DNA from 3 places in the Sphingobacterium sp. IITKGP-BTPF85 genome. Region 2 is predicted to be linked to each of the others. Evidence: riboswitches for the same ligand, from Rfam matches in the RefSeq annotation. Region 2 holds a riboswitch; each other region holds the start of a gene.
The links. Region 2 has a riboswitch for S-adenosylmethionine ahead of metE (5-methyltetrahydropteroyltriglutamate--homocysteine S-methyltransferase). Riboswitches for the same ligand answer to the same signal wherever they lie in the genome.

Region 1 (7,312 bases), on a different contig from region 2:
TAAATTACAGAAATCAAAAAAAATATACATGAAATTAGATTTGAATATTAGAAAGCGGAAACTTATATTTTTTTAGCTCCAGCGATTTTTCTATTTATGGTTTTGACGAGTGCTACTCCTCCAAGCAATACTATTTCTAAAGCGCATGTTACTCCACCCCAGGATTATCAAATTAAAACAATTGTAATTGATGCCGGCCACGGTGGGAGGGATTCCGGAGCCAAAGGATCACGTTCTTTGGAAAAAATATAGCTTTAGAGGTGGCTTTGAAATTAGGTAAAGAAATCGAAAGACAGTTGCCTGGAGTACGCGTAATGTTTACCCGTAGAACAGATGAGTTTATTGATTTATATAAGCGTATCCGAATGGCTAATGCTGCGAAGGCTGATATTTTTATATCGATTCACTGTAATTCTGCACCAGGAAGATCCTCAAGAGGTACAGAAACAATTGTATCAGGTTCACATCGCTTAGGTGAGCAGACTGCTGCCATTCGTGAAAATGCGTCCCTATTATTAGAGGAGAATTATAAAGAAAATTATCAGGGATTTGACCCAAAAGATCCAGAGAGTTATATCATCTTCTCTTTGATGAAAAATCAATACCGCGAGAAAAGTGTCAAATTAGCAAATCTGATGCAACAAGAATATGTTAAATCAGGAAGAGTAAGCCGAGGGATTCTTGAACAGGGATTGGCAGTATTAGCAGAAGCAGGAATGCCAGCGGTTTTGACCGAAATTGGTTTTGTAAATAATCGTGCAGAAGAAGACTATATGCTATCGGATGAAGGACAAAGTGAGATCGTACAAAACTTAGTCTCAGCAATCAGCGCATTCAAAAAAAGCGTAGAAAGATAAACTTATTTGCCATTGTCTTGTTTAAATGATAAATTGAGTTCAATAAAAACACCTTAAGGAAATATTATTTTGAAAATATCAAACGAGACTAAAGTCGGAATTTTAGCTGTAATAGCAGTAACATTATTATTTATAGGATATAGCTTTTTAAAAGGTAATGATGTATTTAGCAGTGATAATACCTATTATACATCTTATCAGGCAGTGGATGGTCTTACAGCCTCTAAGCCTGTATTAGTGAACGGATATCAGATTGGCCGTGTTTCTAAGATGACATTGCAACCAGATGGAAGCATTCTCACAGAATTTAAAATTAAAGCCGAATACAAAGTTCCGAAAAATACCGTTGCACGTATAGCAAGTACAGATCTCCTGGGTGGAAAAGCAATTGTATTTGATATGGGCAATAGTACAGAAATGGCTAAAGATGGTGAAACATTAGCTTCAGGTATTCAGGCAAATATAATGGACAAAGTAGAGCCTATTCAGAAAAGAGTTGAAACCATCACCATAAAATTAGATTCTGTACTAACAGTTGTCAATTCTGTTTTGGACGATCAATTTCAAGAAGACTTTAAGCAAAGTGTTCATAGTATTTCAACATCTTTAAAAAATGTGGAGCTAATTACGAAAGATGTAGAAGGTCTGGTTGGTTCGGAACGTAAAAGATTAACCACGATTATCTCTAATCTTGAAGTTATTACCAATACATTTAAAAATAATAGCGGTCAGATCACAGCTATCATGTCCAATTTGAATACTGTAACAGATAAAGCAGCTAAATTAGATTTCCAACAAACTATGGATAAAGCTAATATGGCTATGACAGACTTCCAAACAATCGTAGATAAGATCAACAAAGGGCAGGGTTCAATTGGATTATTGATCAATGATAATAAGCTCTATGATAATTTGAATAATGCTTCAGAAAGCCTTGATCACCTGATGAAAGATATTAAAGAGAAGCCGGGAAAATACATTAAGCTTTCCATCTTTGGTAAAAAGGGAGAGCAGGAGAAATAAAATTAAAAAGGCTTGAAGGTAAACTTCAAGCCTTTTTAATTTATAAGGTTTCTTTCAGCCATCCGAAAAATTCTCTTTGCCATACCTGAGCATTATGCCCTGATAGCACCCAGTGATTTTCGTCGGGTAAATAAACTAATCTACTTTTGATTTTCTTCAATTGTGCAGCCTGAAAAGCGCCTAGTCCCTGGCCAATCGGCACGCGGTAGTCATGACCTCCTTGAAAGATTAATATTGGTGTATTCCACTTGTCAACATATTCAGAAGGGTTGAATTCGGTATATGATTTTACATTTGCTTTATCCCAATAAGGACCGCCTAGTTCGTGGTTCGCGAAAAACAATTCTTCTGTCGTACCATACCAACTTCTCATATCGAATAAGCCGTTATGTGCAATTAATGTTTTAAATCTATTTCATGTACTCCAGCTAGCATATATACTGAATAACCACCATAACTAGCACCGATAGCAGCACGACGTGTTGTATCTACATATTTCTCTTTAGAAATATCATCAATGGCAGATAAATAATCCCGTATAGCTGTCCGCCCCAATCTTTGGATATTGCTTCATTCCATTTGACTCCCCAGCCAGGCATCCCGCGACGATTTGGAGCGATCACAATATAACCTTGAGAAGCGATAAGCTGTAGATTCCAACGGAATGAGTAAAACTGGGTCAGTGCAGACTGAGGGCCACCTTCGCAATATAAAATCGTTGGGTATTTTTTGTTGGGTCAAAATCTGGCGGATAAATTACCCAAGAAAAAAGATCTTGGCCATCAGAAGCTTTTGTAATTCTGGATTCAATTTTATTATCACTGATATGAGCATACATTTTATCATTGACAGTCGTCAATGCCGTTAACGTTTTATTCGCTAAGTCATATTTGTAAATCTCTGTAGCTCTTGTGAATTTTGTTGATGTTACGATCAACTGATTGGCTACCTGTCCCACAATTCCTATGATATCAAAATTTCCTTCAGAGATTTGTTTAATCGATGCTAAAGATTTGTTTTTTAAATTAGTAGGAACAGTCAGTTCGAAAATTTGTACGGTACCTTTGGATGGTGCCACAAAATAAATCTTACGATTGTCCTTGCTCCATATGAAAGAGTTTACTGTGCCGTCCCAATGTGCAGTAAGATTTAAACGCTGAGATGATGCTTTATCGAAAATAATGATATCATTTTTATCGGCTTCGTAACCATCTTTTTCATACTTAGCCAAGTTAACTTAGTTCCATCTGGACTGTAAGTCGGGTTGGTATCATAGCCATTCATACCCTCAGTCAGATTTGTTGTTTGCTTAGAAGTAAGATCATAGCGGTAGATATCCGTATTTGTACTCACGGCATACGCTGTTCCAAACCTTTTTTTACTGACATATAGCACAGCTTTACTATCTGGTGTCCATTCAAAATCTTCAGAACCGCCAAATGGCATTTGAGGGCTATAGAAAGGCTCATCCTGCAATAAATCAATTGCTTCGCCAATCTTACCGTTGTTATAGCTGGCTACAAATGGATGATTGAATTTTCCATTATTGAACGTGTCCCAATGACGGTAGTCAAGATTGTCAAAAACATAAGCGTCAGATTTTGGTAAATCAGGATATTTGTCGGTACTGTGATATTTTTTGATTAAAACTGCTTTGCTAAATAAAATATATTGACCATTTGGAGAGAGTTTTACATTTTCTAGATCAGTTTCGCTGTGTGTCAATTGTATAGCTTCACCTTTATATCTATTCTTTTTCCAAAGTTGCCCTTTGAACAAGTAAATGATATCGCCATTTTCTGTAATCTGTACAACAGACTCGCCGCCCTTTTCACTTGTTAGAGGAGCTGTGTTACCTGTTTCTAGGGATAATGTGTAAAGGTTTTTTTCCGAACTGTTTGTTTCTATAGCATAATTAGAGACACCATATATTAAAGTTTTTCCATCTGTTGAAATTCCTTCTCCAGAAACTCGGCCTAATTTCCAAAGTGTCTGCGGATCTAATGGTGCTTTTGTGGTGTTTTCCATATTAAGAACCATTTTGGTTTCTTTGTTTTCCTGAGCTATTGATGCCGAAGCGCATAATAAAATGGAAAGCGTTATTAAAGATTTTTTTTCATAAAGAATACGAATATGAACAGGCAAGATACAAAATCTAAGATCATTTAACATATTAAATAAAGTATTGGAGAAAGAAAACAAGGTGAAGGAATTGTTCAGAATGACGCGATATCACTTTGTGTTAAACTATTGAAGGGAATTGGAGAAATTATAAAATACTATCTTAACGCATTAAAAAAAGCATACCATTGATATTAGTGACTGAAAATTATATAGAATTAGTTGGATAAAAAAAGCTTCACTCAGTGCTCAAAAAGGAAGGGCTATTTAACCTTTTTAGCGCTGAGTGAATACGCAATTTTAAAGCTGTCTTTGCTCTTATTGGAGAATCGGGATAAGCGTATTTTCCTCTAATCTTACTGCGACATACTTTACGGAAGTAAAACCATCTTCTCTAGAAATGATGTTGGAAAGATCTAGCCCTCTTTTAGAAAAAGTACTTATGAGCGCAGTGCGGAATGTAGATTTGGAAGAACCCCAACCTTTTTCCGATACCGTATCATTGTTGAGCTGTATCAGTTCGTTGATTGAATAATAACTGAATTTTTCCAGTAAATGTTGATAAAGATTTGGTGTTGACATACAATTTAAAAATTTAAAGGATTAAACCATAAACTGTATCCAGATATTTTTGGTCGAAACCCATATTAATTTACCACCGCGGTTATGTAACTCGGTTGGTATTGCAACGTGCAATTCTGAATACTCTACAAAGTTAGTAGATTTTATTTTGTTTCAAAATTTATTTTAAAATAATTAATTCATGATGAGAATTTTATGAATGATGTCGATCCGATTATTATTTCTTTATGGCAGCAATTATAATAAATATTGGCCTTCTCATCTCGTCTTTCATTTCCGGATAAATTTTTAAAACTTCCTCTGAAGGTTTGGATTCCGATATTTGTTGAATATCAAAATTAGATTTAATAACTGTGTTGATGATAGTTTCTAAATTTCGATGGTATTTAGTTACCTCGTGTCCAAGAAATCGAGTGTTTCTTTGACCTTCTTCCTGATAATTGTCCATCGGCCAATGCAGACGATTTCCATTTTCATCCTTAAACCAATCCTGTTCAGCTCTTGAAGTAAAAGCAGGGTGCTCCATTGAAAAGACAAAACTTCCTCCTTTTTTAAGAATTTGATTTATTTTCATAAAAACACTGCTTAAATCTTTTAGGTAATGGAATGCAAGTGAACTAATAACGACATCAAATTCTTCATGGTCAAAATTAATATCCTCGATGGCCATTTTTTTATATTCAATTTCAAGGTTTTTGGAAAGCTCTTTTGCTTTATCAATCATTTTTTGAGATAAGTCAATTCCAATTACATTTTTAGCCCCTTTTTGCTTAGCATAAATACAGTGCCATCCATATCCGCAACCTAGATCAAGCACTTTCTTATTCTGGAAATCAGGTAACATTTTCTGTAAAACATGCCATTCTCCAGCAGCATTTAAACCATCTATAGAACGTTGCATCTTTCCATAGCTTTCAAAGAAGTCATACTAATACTAATATGCGACCTCACAATTGTGAAGCGTGTTCTACTGAGCAGTTGCTCAGGTGTAGGTGCTCGCTTTTTAACGCGAGGGAGAGAACGTACATAATTTCCTGTTTTCGTTAAGACAAATACAACAGAACCTGCTTTTCCGGAAACAGTCCCATTAACGCCATTTTTGATGATTGCCATAATTACGTGATTAGTTTATAGATAATTAAGATAAACATTAAAACGGGGACATCCTAATACCAAATTATAACTAATAACAATTTTTAATCAATTTTTAGACAGTAATCAGACAATATTGATACAGTCGACACTGAGTAATCACTGTATAAGCACTGAACAAGTAGTGTACAAGTAATGTTAAAAAGCATAATCTGGTAATCATCTGATCTTCGTTTGTTGCACCTAAAAATTAAAGAGATGAACCTACGTTTGTGTAACAAAAATATTCTGGCTGAAACTCATTGCACTTGAGTTCAGAAGCTGCCAAGTATTATAGGTCGCTCTTCGGTATATGGAAAATTTATAACGGATTCGGTCGGGACAGAGAGGGAGCGTTATAGAGTTACTGGCTTATGTCATTGAAAAATCCTGTGCTTGGAACGAGGGGGCAGCGATCTCCATAGAAGGCAACTTGGTTTGGGAAGATGAACAATTTTCAGATGATGAGGATCAAGTGCATATATATATATGTCGGTTTTTACAATATGCTTCATGATAAATTTTCAGATTCGGTATATGGTGGTTGCGTATAACTATTCTTTATGCAGTCTTATCAAGTCATAAGTAACACTTTCTGTCCAATACTTTTTAGCGACAACGGGATATCGCGGACAGAAAGTGTTAATAATATTATCACTACATGATTATGTCAAACTGCCTCATCTGACCCAATAGTTTTCTTTGAATGTAATGATGTTTTTATAAATATCTATTGTTGTTTCAAACTCACGGGAGTCATAATACCTTCTTCCATTTTCTGTGCTTATATAGTGGTTATATTCAATTGCATAGAATTGAAAGTTCCCCTTTTTTGTCTCTATCCATATAGGAGGTTTGTCCCATTCTAAATCCTTGTAGGTTGTTTTGTAGTAGATGCTATCTCGTAGAATGGTGAATGTAATAGATCATTAATAACTTTTTGCATTTCTTTTTTTGTGAGATCTATTTCAAATGAAGCAACATGCCCATCTATACCAATGCTAAATATATTATTTTTGATAGTGAAGTCTTGAGGCAGTTTAATTTTAGTTATATTTTCAAATCTGGAATAATTTTTACTCTTTTCATATGCTTCACAACTCGAAAATAGCAAAATGAACATCATTAGAAATATGCAACGTTTTTTTACATAGATATAAATAAACGTCAGATATATCTGAATATATATTAAGCTTTTCATGACATTATTTTCTATCGTATTGATACCAGTTGATTTTTGTGGATACGCGCATCAATATAGCCAATATGATAAAGATACCTACTGTGCCTACGATAAGTGAATAGTCGCGCAATTGCATCAGAATAAATATGAAACTATAGAAAATGGAAAGTATTCCAGAAAAGATAAGTGCTGACCTGCTATCATTGGTAATGGACTTAATGAATGAAGCGATAAGAATAATAGTAGCTAATGCGGCTAGTAGGTAAGCGAGGTTGAAACCCAGATGCTCACTAATAGAAAGAAGCAGGGAGTAGAAGAGTACCATAGCAAAACCAATCAACATATATTGGATAAGATGTATGCGTTGCTTTTTAATGATTTCGGTAAAAAATAGCGCAGCAAATGTTAGTATAAT
Region 2 (7,312 bases):
ATCTTAAAGCAAGCAATTGAGTATAAAATTGCGACTTTACCTCCAAGATTCAATAAACAGATTGCTAAGAAAATAGTAGATCTTGAAAATAAGTTGGAAAATATGAGCGGTCAGAATTTGATTGGAACTGGTAAAAATGTATTTGATACTATCGCAGCTATTGGCGGGAAAAGAAGCGGTCTTATTGAAGATGTTGCTATTGGAATGGAGCTATCCAAACGCCCATTTAGAGAGCGCTTAAATATTAATCTCATTCAAAACTTATTAAAAGAGGAACTTGCAGAAAGAGATATCAATTATCCTTTTAATATTGAAGTTCGCGATAGCAGTAATATCGTTTTCAGTGTACAAACCATCGATAATATTATTAAACCAAATAAAATAACTCGTTATTCAACAGCTCTATTTAAAGGAGATATTGGTTCTCCTCCAGGAAGATTAAGCGTTTATTTTCCTAGAAAAAGTACTATCATTGTTGATAATATGAGTTATCTATTGCTCCCTACAATAGCTTTGCTTTTCCTATTAATTGGCTGTTTTGCATATACCCTATTAATCATATTCAAACAGAAAAAAGTTTCAGAGATGAAAACTGATTTTATCAACAATATGACGCACGAATTAAAACACCTGTTGCTACAATTATGATAGCTAGTGAATCCTTGCGAGATCCAGAGATCATATCTGATGAGCGTAGAGTAAAGCGTCTTGCAAATATTATATATGATGAAAATGTGAGATTAGGTAACCATATCGAACGAGTATTAGATATTGCCCGTCTGGAAAAAGAAACATTAAAGTTAGAAAAAACACCTATTCACATTAATGATCTGCTTTCAGCAGTATTAGACAGCATGCAACTTCAAATACAAAAAGTAGGTGGCAAATTTGAACATCACTTTGATGCACAAAATGATATTGTAGTAGGAGATGAACTTCATTTGTCAAATGTATTTTTCAACTTGGTAGATAATGCTATAAAATACAGTAAAGATAATCCACACATAATTGTGAAAACCAAAAATACAAAAGAAAGTATTCAAATTACAATTATTGATAATGGGATTGGAATGGCAAAAGATCATTTATTAAAAATATTTGATCAATTTTATCGCATTCCTACAGGAAATGTCCACAACGTAAAAGGTTTTGGATTGGGACTATCATATGTTTATGATATTATTAAAAGAATGAATGGTAAAATTCAAGTAAAAAGCGATAAAGATAAGGGAACGCAGTTTGACATCCTATTACCCATAAAAAATTAAATTTAAAACGATATTAATTTCGTATATTATCATCAATATTCGAACAAAACCATAAGAATATGCAGAAGATATTATTAGCAGAAGACGATCCAAACTTAGGAGATTTATTAAAAGATTATTTAGAGCTTAAAGGGAAATTTGATGTCACCTTATGTACAGATGGTGAAGAAGCTGTCAATCAATTTCGTAAGAGCAGTTATGATCTTTGCATTTTAGACGTCATGATGCCCAAGAAAGATGGCTTTACAGTAGGCCGAGAAATCAGGAAAATAAATACAACAACCCCCATCATATTTGCTACTGCAAAAGGTATGATGGAAGATAAAACAGAAGCATTTGAACTTGGTGGCGATGATTATATCACAAAACCATTTCGAGTGGAAGAATTGCTCCTTCGCATAAATGCATTGCTTAAGCGTGTTGTAAGAGAGAAAGATGATCAGGTTGTAAGCGATAAATTTGAGATTGGAGAGTACTTCTTCGATTATACAAGTCAACAAATTGCGCATAAAGGTGTGCAACAAAAACTATCAACGAAAGAAGCGGAATTATTACGTCTACTTTGTCTAAAAAAGAATGATGTACTGACTCGAGAAGAAGCCCTTTTAAAAATTTGGCATGATGACAATTACTTTACAGGCCGGAGTATGGACGTTTTCTTAAGCAAATTGAGAAAATACCTACGAGATGATCCCAAAGTTGAAATTGTCAATGTACATGGAAAAGGCTATAAATTATTGGTTAGCTAATACACAATTACTAGAATAATAAAGAGATGTTAAAAACATCTCTTTTTGTTTATCTTGCAACAATGAAACTATCAATTCCATTTTTTTAATCCTTTCAATCTTTTGCTCTTCTACATCGCTTTATGCGCAAAAAGATACTTACAAAATGATAATCAAGATTTTGAAACCAATGCTAAGCCAATAAATTATAAGCAATTAATAGTTCCTGTGGCTTTAATGACTTACGGAGTAATCTCATTAAATAGCCCATACCTCAAACATAAGGATCAACAAATAAACAATTCAATTAATAATGATCCGTCCAAAACTTTTAAACTTGATAATGTTAGCGTTTTCATTCCTTCTGCCGCTGTCTTTGGGCTTGACTTACTCGGAATACCAAGTAAGCACAATTTAAAACAACGCTTAGTGGTAAGTTCGATTGCCCATGCAATCACCTTATCAGCAGTTTATACCATAAAAAAAACGACACCTACTTGGAGACCTGATCGCGCAGATCAAGAATCTTTTCCTTCAGGACATACTGCTGTACCTTTTACCGGTGCAGAAATTCTATGGCAAGAATATAAAGATCAATCCATTTGGTATGGTATTGCAGGCTATACAATTGCGGCGGGAACAGGTTACCTGAGAATGTATAATCATAAACATTGGTTTTCTGACGTCGCCATGGGAGCTGGTATTGGTATTATGGGAACAAAAATTGCATACTGGCTATTACCATTATTTGATAAACACTTGCAATCAAAAAAACAAGTTACCTAACGATGGCAACACCGTTTTACAATGGAAAACAAATTGGTTTGTCTGCTAATTTCCAATTTTAAACCTTGGTTTATTATCATTTTTATATAAAAGTTACAAAATATTTGTTTTTATAAAACTAATTCCGATATTTACAGCGCTTATAGAGAAAGGCAGAGGGAATAGACCCAATGAAGCCTTAGCAACCTGTCAATTGACAAGGTGCTACATTCTACCCCATCAAAAAGTGGGAATGATAAGCTAGACACAAAATATATCTTGTGCCCTCCTCTCTAAAAGCAATCAAAAAATTTAGTAAATAGATTCAAGAATTTTTGATCGTTTTTTATTTCGAATAAAAAAATCCTTCTAATTTCTTGCTTCGTTAAGGTTGAACAAATAAAATAATTTTATATTTATGTTACTAACGAACAACTTAGGTTACCCACGTGTAGGTGCCTTCCGCGAGTTGAAAAAGGCCAATGAAGCATATTGGGCTAAAAAAATCAGCGCGCAAGAATTATTGCAGGCTGGACTGAAAATCCGTGAAGGCAACTGGAAAACTCAAAAAGATGCTGGCATCGATTTGATTCCTTCCAATGATTTTTCATTTTATGACCAAGTTTTAGACTTGACATTAACTGTAGGTGCAATCCCTGCACAATATCAATCACTTTTAAATAACGAAGATAAAGGATACAATTTGGACCTTTACTTTGCAATGGCGCGTGGTTTCCAGCAAGATGGCGTTGACGTAACGGCAATGGAAATGACAAAATGGTTTGATACCAACTACCATTACATCGTACCTGAATTCGTGAAAAATCAAGAATTCAAATTGACTTCAGAGAAATTCTTAAATGAATATAATGAAGCAAAATCTTTAGGTATTGAAACGAAGCCTGTGTTAATTGGCCCGATCTCATACTTATTATTAGGTAAAGAAAAAGAATCTGGTTTCAACCGTATCGATTTAATCGATAAGTTGGTTCCTGTATATGAAGAAATCTTAACTAAATTGGCTACCGCTGGTGCAAAATATGTACAAATTGATGAGCCATTTTTAGCTTTAGATATTGATGATGCAACACGTGCTCTATACACTCGTGTATTTACTAAATTAGCTGCTGCTGCTCAAGACATCAAAATTATTGTAACGACTTATTTCGAGGCTTTACGTGACAACGAAGAAACAGCTCTAAACTTACCAGTTACGCAGTTCATGTTGATTTAGTAAGAGGTGAAAACCAACTCGACACTATATTAGCCAAAGTTCCGGCTTCATTAACACTTTCTTTGGGTGTAGTTGAAGGTCGCAACATTTGGAAAAATGATTACGTAAAATCTTTAGCACAAATCAAAAAAGCTGTTGATGCTTTAGGCAAAGACCGTGTATTAGTAGGACCTTCGAGTTCATTATTACACGTACCTTTCGATTTAGACAATGAAGATAATGAAGAGTCATTGCCTAAAGAAGTTAAAAATTGGTTGGCATTTGCTAAGCAAAAATTAGCAGAGGTAAAAGATTTAGCGATCTTAGCTGAAGGCGAAGTAGATGCAAAAACCGCTGAGCGTTTCGAAGCCAATAAGGCTGCTGCGGAAGACCGTCGTACATCTTCTTTAATCCACAAGCCTGAAGTTAAAGAACGTACAGCAAATATCACTGATGATGATGCTAAACGTACATCTACTTTCTTAGCTCGTAAAGAAGCACAACAAGCGAAATTTAATCTTCCAGCATTTCCAACAACGACAATTGGTTCATTCCCACAAACTAAAGATGTTCGTAAATGGAGAGCTGATTTGAAAAAAGGCGCAATTTCTCAAGAACAATACGATAAAGAAATCGCAGAAGAGACAGAAAGAACAATCCGTCTTCAGGAGCAATTGGATATCGATGTATTAGTTCATGGTGAATTCGAACGTAATGACATGGTTGAGTACTTCGGAGAGCAATTAGCAGGTTATGCCTTCACTAAAAACGGATGGGTTCAGTCATATGGTTCACGTTGTGTAAAACCTCCAGTTATTTATGGTGATGTTTACCGTCCTGCTGATATGACCGTACGTTGGTCTTCATATGCTCAAACCCTGACAAACCGTCCAGTAAAAGGAATGTTAACGGGTCCGGTTACGATTTTACAATGGTCATTCGTACGTAACGATCAACCACGCTCTACAACAACTTACCAAATTGCATTAGCGATTTTAGATGAAGTACAAGCTTTAGAAAAAGCAGGTATTAAAATTATCCAAATCGATGAACCTGCAATTCGTGAAGGTCTGCCATTACGTAAAGCTGATCACCAACAATATTTAGATTGGGCTGTACGTTCATTCCGAGTTTCATCTTCGAATGTAGATGACGATACACAGATTCACACCCATATGTGTTACTCTGAGTTCAACGATATCATTGAAGATATTGCTGCAATGGATGCTGATGTAATTACTATCGAGACTTCACGTTCGCAAATGGAATTATTAGATGCATTTGCTGCAGATTTTAAATATCCAAACGATATTGGACCAGGTGTATATGACATTCACTCTCCTCGTGTACCGAGTACAGAAGAGATGGTTGAATTATTACGTAAAGCAAAAGCTGTAGTTCCAGCTGAGCAACTTTGGGTAAATCCTGACTGTGGTTTAAAAACACGTGCTTGGCCAGAGACTAAAGCTGCCTTAGAAGCTATGGTTGAAGCTGCTAAAATCTTGCGAGCTGAATAAGTTTAGATTTTTAGAATTATAAATATAAAAGATCCTGAAGTTAAATCACTTCAGGATCTTTTTTTGTAAAAAAATAATAGTTTCTATTTAATACTTTAATATAGAAAGTTTAAATTTACCCTAATCAAAAAAGTGTATATCATGAAAACTTTCACTTGTCTTTTATACTTTCTGTTTTTTGTATCAATCTATACCTTTGCACAAGAGGGCTATCCCACTCCACCATTCAAATCAAACACTCTTTTTTATATACAACATAGCGAAGGTCATAACACCTATGTTTATGAAGCAAATATGAGTGATAAACAGCATTTCAATAACAAGAATCCTATCAATAACTATCGGATTTTATATGATAAAGGAGGAGAAATTAAACCTTTAACTGGTATCCAACAAAAATTTGCCTACGGTATTATAACAAAAGAACTAGGCAATAATACATTTGAGTTTGAGATTGTGTCTTACAAAAATCAACCCTTATATCTCAAGATGGATAAAGCAGGAAAGCCTTATGTGGAAACCACATTAAATGGTCACAAATTTAATCTCCATCGTATTTTCATTAAACAAAAAGAGGGAACTTCAGGCTTAGGGACGCAAGTTGAATATCTCATATTTTACGGCACAGACCACAGGGGTACCAAAGTACGAGAGAAATTGATACCGTAGTTGACATTAGGCGCCAATCCCGTTGCCTACTGTCATATTCAACTCTTTAATGCATTAGATTTTTTTATTTAATTAGTCTACATCATTTGATTGAAAAAGAAAATGAGGCGTTTACTTGACGTTGTTGCATCATAATATTTAAACGTATACCCTTCTTTAATTCAGGGGAAGGATATACGTGTTATTCATTTCATCTCAGAAACAATCTATTGAGTTTATCCTCAATTAGAAAGAATAAACTGTCAATTAGTTATTTTTTGCTTTTACGTCCTATTTTCCGTTTTCCTTTTATTCGATCTTCAACGTCTTTGATCGTGGACAACATCTCACTATCTAAATTTTCCAATCTAACCAAATTTAATACTTTTAAGGCTTTTTTAAATTTTTTAAGTTTTTCCAATATAAGTACCCTTTTTAATAGAAATAAAGAAGATGAAACTCCGGGTATTGTTAAAGCAAACTCAATTGTTTTTTCTGCCTCTTCATATGCATTGGTATCAATCAAGGTTTGTATATAAGGTTGATAAATTTCCAAAGCATATAAATTATGTACTAACGCTTCTTGAAAATATTTCTTTGCTTGTTCAAAATCAAACAACTGTTCCGCATGAAGTCTCCCCATCAGACATAGTGCCATCGTATTTGAATCATCATAAGACAAGGCGTATGACAAAGATTCTAACGTATTTTCTAGGTAATATGGATAACTATCCAATGCCTGTAACACATATTTATTCATAAAATATATTGCATCAATTCTCAAAAGATCCTTAAATAAGCGATGTCTATTTAAGGATCAATAATTAAATAAAAGATTATCTTAAATACCTCGACTCACGAAATACCAAAGAAATCATTAATTGCTCGAACATTGTCGAGACCAAAATAAAGTCAAAAGAGGAGTAACTACGAGAAAAAAGTATTCTGAAGAATATACCCAAGATCCTTCTTTTGGATTGAAGTAGGGTTATTTAATATAGCAAACATATTCTTCTATTATTAATTGTGAATACCTAATTGATTTTGCAAATATTTAAAACAAAATTGAAATTTCAAAATAAATTTATCAAAAACTATTTAGGTATACGTTTCACGATCAACAGCAAATTATTTTCCAGAACCAAATAGCCATACTCATAAATAAAATAGTAG
Region 3 (7,312 bases), on a different contig from region 2:
ACGGGAATATGAACAGAATTTACAATCGTAAACACATACATTAGTAGGCTCAATATGAAAATTACGATTAAAAAATGTGATATCCCCGTGTCTTTTCTCACGAATAAAATTCGCCAAAACACCTAAATAACCCAATTCGGCTTTTTCATAAAGGTATACCCCTTCATCAAATGTGATGCGTTCCTCTTGCAACACTTTATTCGCTATATTTCTTAACTCACTATCCAAAAGCGGATTAGAAATTAAGAAATTTAATTTTTCTTTAGCATCCATTAGCATGTCTCCTAGTCTATAACAAATGTACAAAACAAGGCTAAATTCGTAGAATTTAGTCTTGTTTTTGGTACTGCAATATATGTTGAACAACAATTAATCTGTGAACTGTTGCATATCTATTAATTTCCGGTATAAACCCTCCTGCTGAATCAATTCACTATGGCTACCTGATTCCACAATTTGACCAGCATCAATTACGACAATTGTGTCGGCGCTCTGAATCGTACTTAGACGGTGTGCAATAACAACTGTAGTACGATTTTCCATCAACTTATATAAGGAATCCTGAACTAATTTCTCAGATTCAGTATCCAAAGCTGATGTTGCTTCATCAAGCAACATAATGGGAGGATTTTTTAAAACAGCACGGGCAATACATATACGTTGGCGCTGTCCTCCAGAAGTTTAGCCCCTCGATCACCGATATTTGTTTCATAACCCAATTCTGTTTTTAAAATAAATTCATGAGCATTCGCGATTTTTGCAGCAGCTTCAACCTCTTCCTGCGTAGCAGAAGTATTAGAGAAGTAATATTATTAAAAATCGTGTCATTAAACAAAATGGATTCTTGATTAACTACTCCAATCATCGTGCGCAAAGACTCTTGATCGAGATCTCTTAAGTCTATTCCGTCAAAAAGAATCTGACCGCCGGTAACATCCATAAACCGTGGTATCAGATCTACCAGTGTAGATTTACCGCCCCCGGATGGGCCTACTAGCGCAATTGTCTTACCTTTTTCAATAGTCAAATTGATATTCTTCAAGATGTTCTTTTCACCATAAGAAAAATCGACCTGTTGAAATTCAATCGCTTCTTTAAAATCAGTAACTTCCTTAGCATTAGGCTTATCAGTAACTTCACTTTTGGTATCAATCAATTCCAGCACACGCTCACCAGCAGCAATACCATTATGAATATTGCTAAATGCATCAGTTAATGCTTTTGCAGGACGCATAACTTGGGAGAATATCGCGATATATGCAATAAATTCCGACGCACCAAATTCATCACTACCTGACAAAACTAAATTTCCCCCATATAATAAAATAATCGCCACCATGATTACACCTAACAATTCGGATACTGGCGAACCCATTTGTTGACGGCTCGCCATAGCACGCATAATACCGGCATAACGATCGTTCTCATCATTAAAACGCTTTTTGACAAAATTTGTCCCATTAAATGCTTTAACAATGCGAGCACCCGATAAGGCCTCATCTAAAAATGAAATCATATTCGCATAGGAGGTTTGTCCTGCGATAGCTTGCGCCTTTAAATTCTTAACAATCTTCGATATAAAAAATGCAGAAAACTGGGATAACTAACATCGCAAAAAGAGTCAATTTGGTTGAGATCGCAAATAGCATAACTAAATATGCAATAAGTTGAAGCGGTTCTTTAAAGGCTACTTGCAAAGTACCTGTAACAGAAAACTGTACCACCTGAACATCTGAGGCTATTTTTGAAATAATATCTCCCTTTCTTTGTCCATTAAAATAACCTAAATGCAGATCCATCACATTATTAAAAACCGTTTTGCGTAAATTCAATAAAGTATGAATACGTAAGTTTTCCATGATTCTTTGAGATAAGTAACGGAATAAATTACTAATGAATACAGAAAATACAATAACGATACAAACATATTTTAACGCTCCATAAGGCCCTAATTCTTGATTTGCTAAACTTGCATAGTAATTAAAATAGCCAAGAATGTCAAATCCTTCAGGTTTTACTAATACTGTGTGAGCAGAAACTTGCTCCGTATTAAAAAGTGTTTGCAATAAAGGAGCTAACAAGGCCAAGTTTAATGTACTGAATACAACTGTAATTAATGTACAGATAATATACGGAATAGCATATTTCTCAATGGGTTTGGCAAAAGAAAGTAATCTAAAGTATGTTTTCATTTATGATATTAAGGTAGCAAAAATACTAAAATTACGCGCAATATATAAGGAATACTTTAAAGGAATGAAATCTTGCACTTGGATGATATTAAAAATTTAATTCAATAAACACCAATTTAAACGACATTATACTAGTATTTTAATAGAAAAAGCCTAATTTAGTCCTTGTAAATTGTAAAATACCAGAACATAATGCAAATAGAAGTTGCCAAAAGGTTGCAACAAACCGAAGAATATTATTTCTCAAAAAAATTAAGAGAGATTGATGAGCTCAATAAAGCAGGTGCTCGCGTGATTAATTTAGGCATCGGAAGCCCCGACTTACCTCCTCACCCTGAAGTTATTCAGACCTTGACGACAGAAGCGGCTAAAACCAATGTACATGGCTATCAGAACTATAAAGGTTCACCTATTTTGAGGCAAGCAATTGCAGATTGGTATCAACGTTATTATCAGGCAACATTCAATCCAAATACAGAAATTTTACCTTTAATAGGCTCTAAGGAAGGTATTGTTCACATTTGCATGACTTACTTACAAGAAGGTGATGAGGTTTTAATACCAAATCCGGGATATCCTGCGTATGCGGCAGCAGTACGGCTAAGTGGAGCCACGGCAATTACCTATGATTTATCTGAAGAAACAGATTGGTTACCTGATCTTAAAAAGCTTTCTGAAAACGATTTATCAAAAGTAAAATTAATGTGGATCAACTACCCGCATATGCCAACTGGTTCGAGTGCAAACGAAGGATTTTATCTTGAATTGATTGCTTTTGCAAAGGCAAACCATATTTTAATCTGCCACGACAATCCTTATAGTTTTATCTTGACAGACAGCCCTAAAAGCATTATGTCTATTGAAGGTGCAAAAGATGTTGCCTTGGAACTTAATTCATTAAGCAAATCCTCCAATATGGCCGGATGGCGAATCGGTATGTTAGTGGGTGCAGAGTCACGGATCAATGAAGTATTACGTTTTAAAAGCAACATGGATTCGGGAATGTTCTTACCAGCTCAATTAGCAGCGGCCAAGGCATTGCAGTTGGATCAAACATGGTATCAAGATTTAAATGCAATCTATCACGAAAGAAGACAGTTGGTTTTCGAAATCATGAACCTGTTGGGCTGTACATATAAAAAGAATCAGGTCGGTTTATTTGTGTGGGCCAAAATTCCAGATAATTACGAATCAGGCTACACGTTAAGTGATGAGGTGTTAGATCTATCACGTGTCTTTATTACTCCCGGAGGTATATTCGGAAGTGCTGGAAACACCTATATTAGAATAAGTTTATGTGCCTCAGTTGAAGTATTAAAAGAAGCAATTGCTAGAATAGAACAAGCAAAACAAACGAATTAAGATTGAAATAACATGATAAATATAGCCATTATTGGCGTCGGTTTAATTGGTGGCTCCGTCGCCATGAAACTAAAAGAAAAAAAATTCTGTGATCAGGTTTTTGGTGTTGACAAAAGCGATGCTAATCTAACGAAAGCATTGCAAATAGGCTTCATTGATCAAAAGGCAACATTAGAGGAAGCTTTAGAAAAATGTAAAGTGATCATTCTCACAGCTCCAGTTGATGCGATAATCACATTAGCGCCCAAATTATTGGATCTCGTAAAAGATCAAGTCATCATTGACATGGGCTCTACCAAACTAAATATTTTACAGTTAATCTCGGAACACCCCAATCGTGGCCGCTATGTTGCCGCCCATCCAATGGCTGGTACCGAATATTCAGGCCCCGAAGCAGCATTACCAAATTTGTTTAAAGATAAAATGATGGTTTACGTTGAGGCATTTAAATCTGATGAAGATGCATTCGAATTAACAGATTCCATTACCGAACAACTGGAAATGCGGACGTCATTTATGACTGCAGAGGAGCATGATACACACACAGCCTATGTTTCCCATATTTCTCACCTGACTTCTTTTGCTCTAGCGCTAACTGTTTTAGAGAAAGAGAAATCGCAGGGTCGAATATTTGAATTGGCAGGATCTGGTTTTGAATCAACGGTACGCTTAGCAAAAAGCTCACCGGATATGTGGACACCTATTTTCAAACAGAACAGAGTTAATGTACTCGAAGTGTTAGAGGAAAACATCAAGCAGCTGCAGGCTTTAAAAGATGCCATCCAAGATGAAAATTACACTCAATTACACAAATTGATTAAAAAATCAAATAAGATTAAACGTATTATTAAATAAAACCCACGTGCTCCAACTGGCAAAGGCGAATTATTGTTTCATACAAAGTAATGAGAAGAAAGCATAGGAACTCGCAAGGTTCCTATTTTCTTTTTTATAAAAAAAGATCACAGGATCATCGCTCTGCCGTTGTTTGTTTAACACCGTATGCTTCGGTTATATTGCTTTCAACTACTGATATGGATTTCATCCACGACGTATAAACATATCGGAATAAATAAATGCTGCCCCCATTAACTACCAATACTTACATAATAGTGAGAGCTTACGATCAATTACGAGTAGAATTAGAAGTATTTTCTAAGAAATAGCATAAAATATTTTGGTTTGTAAAAAGCAAGGCATATATTTGCAACGTAGATCAAATAGAAATACATCTAATCAACACCTCTTAATCAGGTCTTGATTTATAAAGAAGTGGCGAGAGACTGGCTCAATGACCCACTGGCAACCTTCAAAATACGTTTGAAAAGGTGCCAATTCCTGTCCAAAGTAATATTGCTTTGGAGGATATAAATGAAACGACAAATGATAATAACATTACAACAAAACAAGAAGGTAAATTCTAGCACCAACGTAACAGATACAAATGTTCCATCAAAACAGATGCGAATGCTTTTGCACATGTTTACGTTTTCTTGTTAATCAATCTTTTTTAAAATTTATTGATTTCAAGTACATATCCATGTGCACAATCTCACCCCTATTTTTTATTAACGAATCTTCAACTAATTAATTATAACTACAATGTCTACAAATAAAAATTTAAAATTCGAAACACTTCAAGTGCATGCTGGTCAAGTTCCCGATCCAACAACTGGAGCGCGTGCAGTACCTATATACCAAACCAGTTCATACGTATTTGAAAATGCAGAACATGGAGCGAACTTATTTGCTTTAAAACAATTTGGAAACATCTATACACGTCTGATGAATCCAACAACAGATGTATTTGAGAAACGTATTGCTGCATTGGAAGGCGGTATCGCCGCTGTAGCAGTCGCTTCTGGACAGGCGGCACAATTCATTGCATTAAATAATATCGTAGAAGCTGGTGAAAATTTTGTTTCCAGCAGTAATGTATACGGTGGTACATATAATCAATTTAAAGTAGCATTTAAAAGAATTGGTATTGAAGTACGTTTTACTAAAGAAACAACAGCCGAGGAGTTTGAATCACTAATCGATGAGAACACAAAAGCTTTATACCTAGAAACAATTGGAAACCCAAGTTACGATATTCCAGATTTTGATAAGATAGCAGCTGTTGCTAGAAAACATGACTTACCACTTATCGTAGACAATACTTTTGGAGCTGGTGGATATCTATTTAAACCTCTTGAACACGGTGCTTCTGTAGTTGTAGAGTCTGCAACAAAATGGATTGGTGGTCACGGTACAAGTATTGGTGGGGTCATCGTAGATGGTGGTACTTACAACTGGGGAAATGGTAAATTCAAACAGTTTTCTGAACCTTCAGAAGGATACCATGGATTAGTTTTTTCAGATGTTTTTGGCGTTAATGGCCCATTTGGAAACATTCAATTTGCAATTCGCGCACGTGTTGAAGGACTACGTGATTTTGGACCAGCTATTTCACCCTTCAATTCATTCCAATTAATCCAGGGCCTAGAAACATTATCACTTCGTGTTCAGCGTCATGTAGACAACACATTAGAAATTGCGAAATGGTTAGAAGCCCATCCGCAAGTGGAAAAAGTGAATTATCCAGGGTTAAAAAGCTCTCCTAGCTATGCAAATGCGCAAAAATATTTAAAAAATGGATATGGTGCTGTTCTTTCATTTCAAATAAAAGGTGACGTGACAAAAGCCGATGCTTTTATCGATAGCTTAGAGCTAATAAGTCATCTCGCAAATGTGGGTGATACGAAATCATTGATCATACACCCTGCGGCGACTACACATCAACAACTGAGTGAAGAAGCTCAAAAAGCTGCAGGTGTATTTGTAGGATTATTACGCCTATCTGTCGGTATCGAACATATTGACGATATCAAAGCAGATTTACAACAGGCCTTCGATAAAATTAAATAATTTCAGATAGCACTATTATATAAAAGCGTAAAAAAACTATGAGTAAGAAATTAACGATTGGAATGTTTGGATTTGGGGTTGTAGGACAAGGATTGTACGACATTATCAAGACTAAAAACTTAAATTTAGAAATTAAAAAATTTGTCATCAAGAACGCTGACAAAAAAAGATCATTACCTGCTGAATTATTCACAACAGATGCTGAGGCTATTCTTGGTGACCCTGAAATCAATACCGTAGTAGAATTGATCGATGATGCTGATGCGGCTTACGCACTGACTGTTCGTGCATTAAAATCTGGAAAAAACGTTGTTTCTGCAAATAAGAAAATGATTGCCACGTATTTAGAAGAATTAGCGGCAATACAACAAGAATACGGAACAAGTCTACTATATGAAGGTGCAGTATGCGGAAGTATTCCAATTATCCGCAATTTAGAAGAGTATTATGACAATGAATTATTACATGCTGTGACCGGTATTTTTAATGGCTCCTCTAATTTTATATTGTCTAAAGTCTTCAACGAAAATCAACCTTATGCAGATGCACTAAAAGAAGCGCAGGAATTAGGTTTTGCTGAAACTGATCCTACATTAGATGTCGGTGGTTTTGACCCTAAATATAAATTAACGATCGTCGCTGCTCATGCTTATGGTATCAATGTAAATCCTGACGATGTTTTCAATATCGGTATTGATAAATTAGGAGCACAAGATATTCGCTTTGCAAAAGAGAAAAATTTCAAGATCAAATTGATCCCTACTGCCCGAGAAATAGATCAAAATAAAGTGGTTCTTTATGTTATTCCTAAGTTTATCAGTTCGGAAAACATTTTATTCAATGTTGAA

Region 1: it holds a riboswitch for S-adenosylmethionine, as region 2 does, so the genes downstream of both, L950_RS07025 (hypothetical protein) here and metE (5-methyltetrahydropteroyltriglutamate--homocysteine S-methyltransferase) in region 2, are expected to answer to the same signal.
Region 3: it holds a riboswitch for S-adenosylmethionine, as region 2 does, so the genes downstream of both, L950_RS15890 (O-acetylhomoserine aminocarboxypropyltransferase/cysteine synthase family protein) here and metE (5-methyltetrahydropteroyltriglutamate--homocysteine S-methyltransferase) in region 2, are expected to answer to the same signal.

Annotation. Positions count from the first base shown of each region.
Region 1 is NZ_ASZT02000024.1:22,292-29,603, reverse strand. It holds gene L950_RS36330 (hypothetical protein) at 97-252, shown strand; gene L950_RS07040 (N-acetylmuramoyl-L-alanine amidase) at 261-857, shown strand; gene L950_RS07035 (MlaD family protein) at 927-1,880, shown strand; gene L950_RS35125 (alpha/beta hydrolase family protein) at 1,921-2,253, opposite strand; partial or broken gene L950_RS35120 (prolyl oligopeptidase family serine peptidase) at 2,277-2,503, opposite strand; gene L950_RS32295 (hypothetical protein) at 2,560-3,111, opposite strand; gene L950_RS32290 (hypothetical protein) at 3,030-3,908, opposite strand; gene L950_RS07025 (hypothetical protein) at 4,320-4,583, opposite strand; SAM-I-IV-variant riboswitch at 4,619-4,712, opposite strand; gene L950_RS07020 (class I SAM-dependent methyltransferase) at 4,801-5,484, opposite strand; gene L950_RS07015 (hypothetical protein) at 5,469-5,696, opposite strand; gene creD (cell envelope integrity protein CreD) at 6,920-7,312, opposite strand, start outside.
Region 2 is NZ_ASZT02000015.1:39,594-46,905, reverse strand. It holds gene L950_RS05005 (hypothetical protein) at 1-648, shown strand, start outside; gene L950_RS31945 (sensor histidine kinase) at 645-1,268, shown strand; gene L950_RS05000 (response regulator transcription factor) at 1,328-2,017, shown strand; gene L950_RS04995 (phosphatase PAP2 family protein) at 2,120-2,782, shown strand; SAM riboswitch class I at 2,920-3,024, shown strand; partial or broken gene metE (5-methyltetrahydropteroyltriglutamate--homocysteine S-methyltransferase) at 3,180-5,491, shown strand; gene L950_RS04985 (DUF4833 domain-containing protein) at 5,633-6,160, shown strand; gene L950_RS04980 (hypothetical protein) at 6,411-6,899, opposite strand; gene L950_RS04975 (hypothetical protein) at 7,234-7,312, opposite strand, start outside.
Region 3 is NZ_ASZT02000083.1:13,187-20,498, forward strand. It holds gene mqnE (aminofutalosine synthase MqnE) at 1-273, opposite strand, end outside; partial or broken gene L950_RS36660 (ABC transporter ATP-binding protein) at 370-2,192, opposite strand; gene L950_RS15880 (pyridoxal phosphate-dependent aminotransferase) at 2,385-3,554, shown strand; gene L950_RS15885 (prephenate dehydrogenase) at 3,567-4,409, shown strand; SAM riboswitch class I at 4,814-4,928, shown strand; gene L950_RS15890 (O-acetylhomoserine aminocarboxypropyltransferase/cysteine synthase family protein) at 5,157-6,464, shown strand; gene L950_RS15895 (homoserine dehydrogenase) at 6,503-7,312, shown strand, end outside.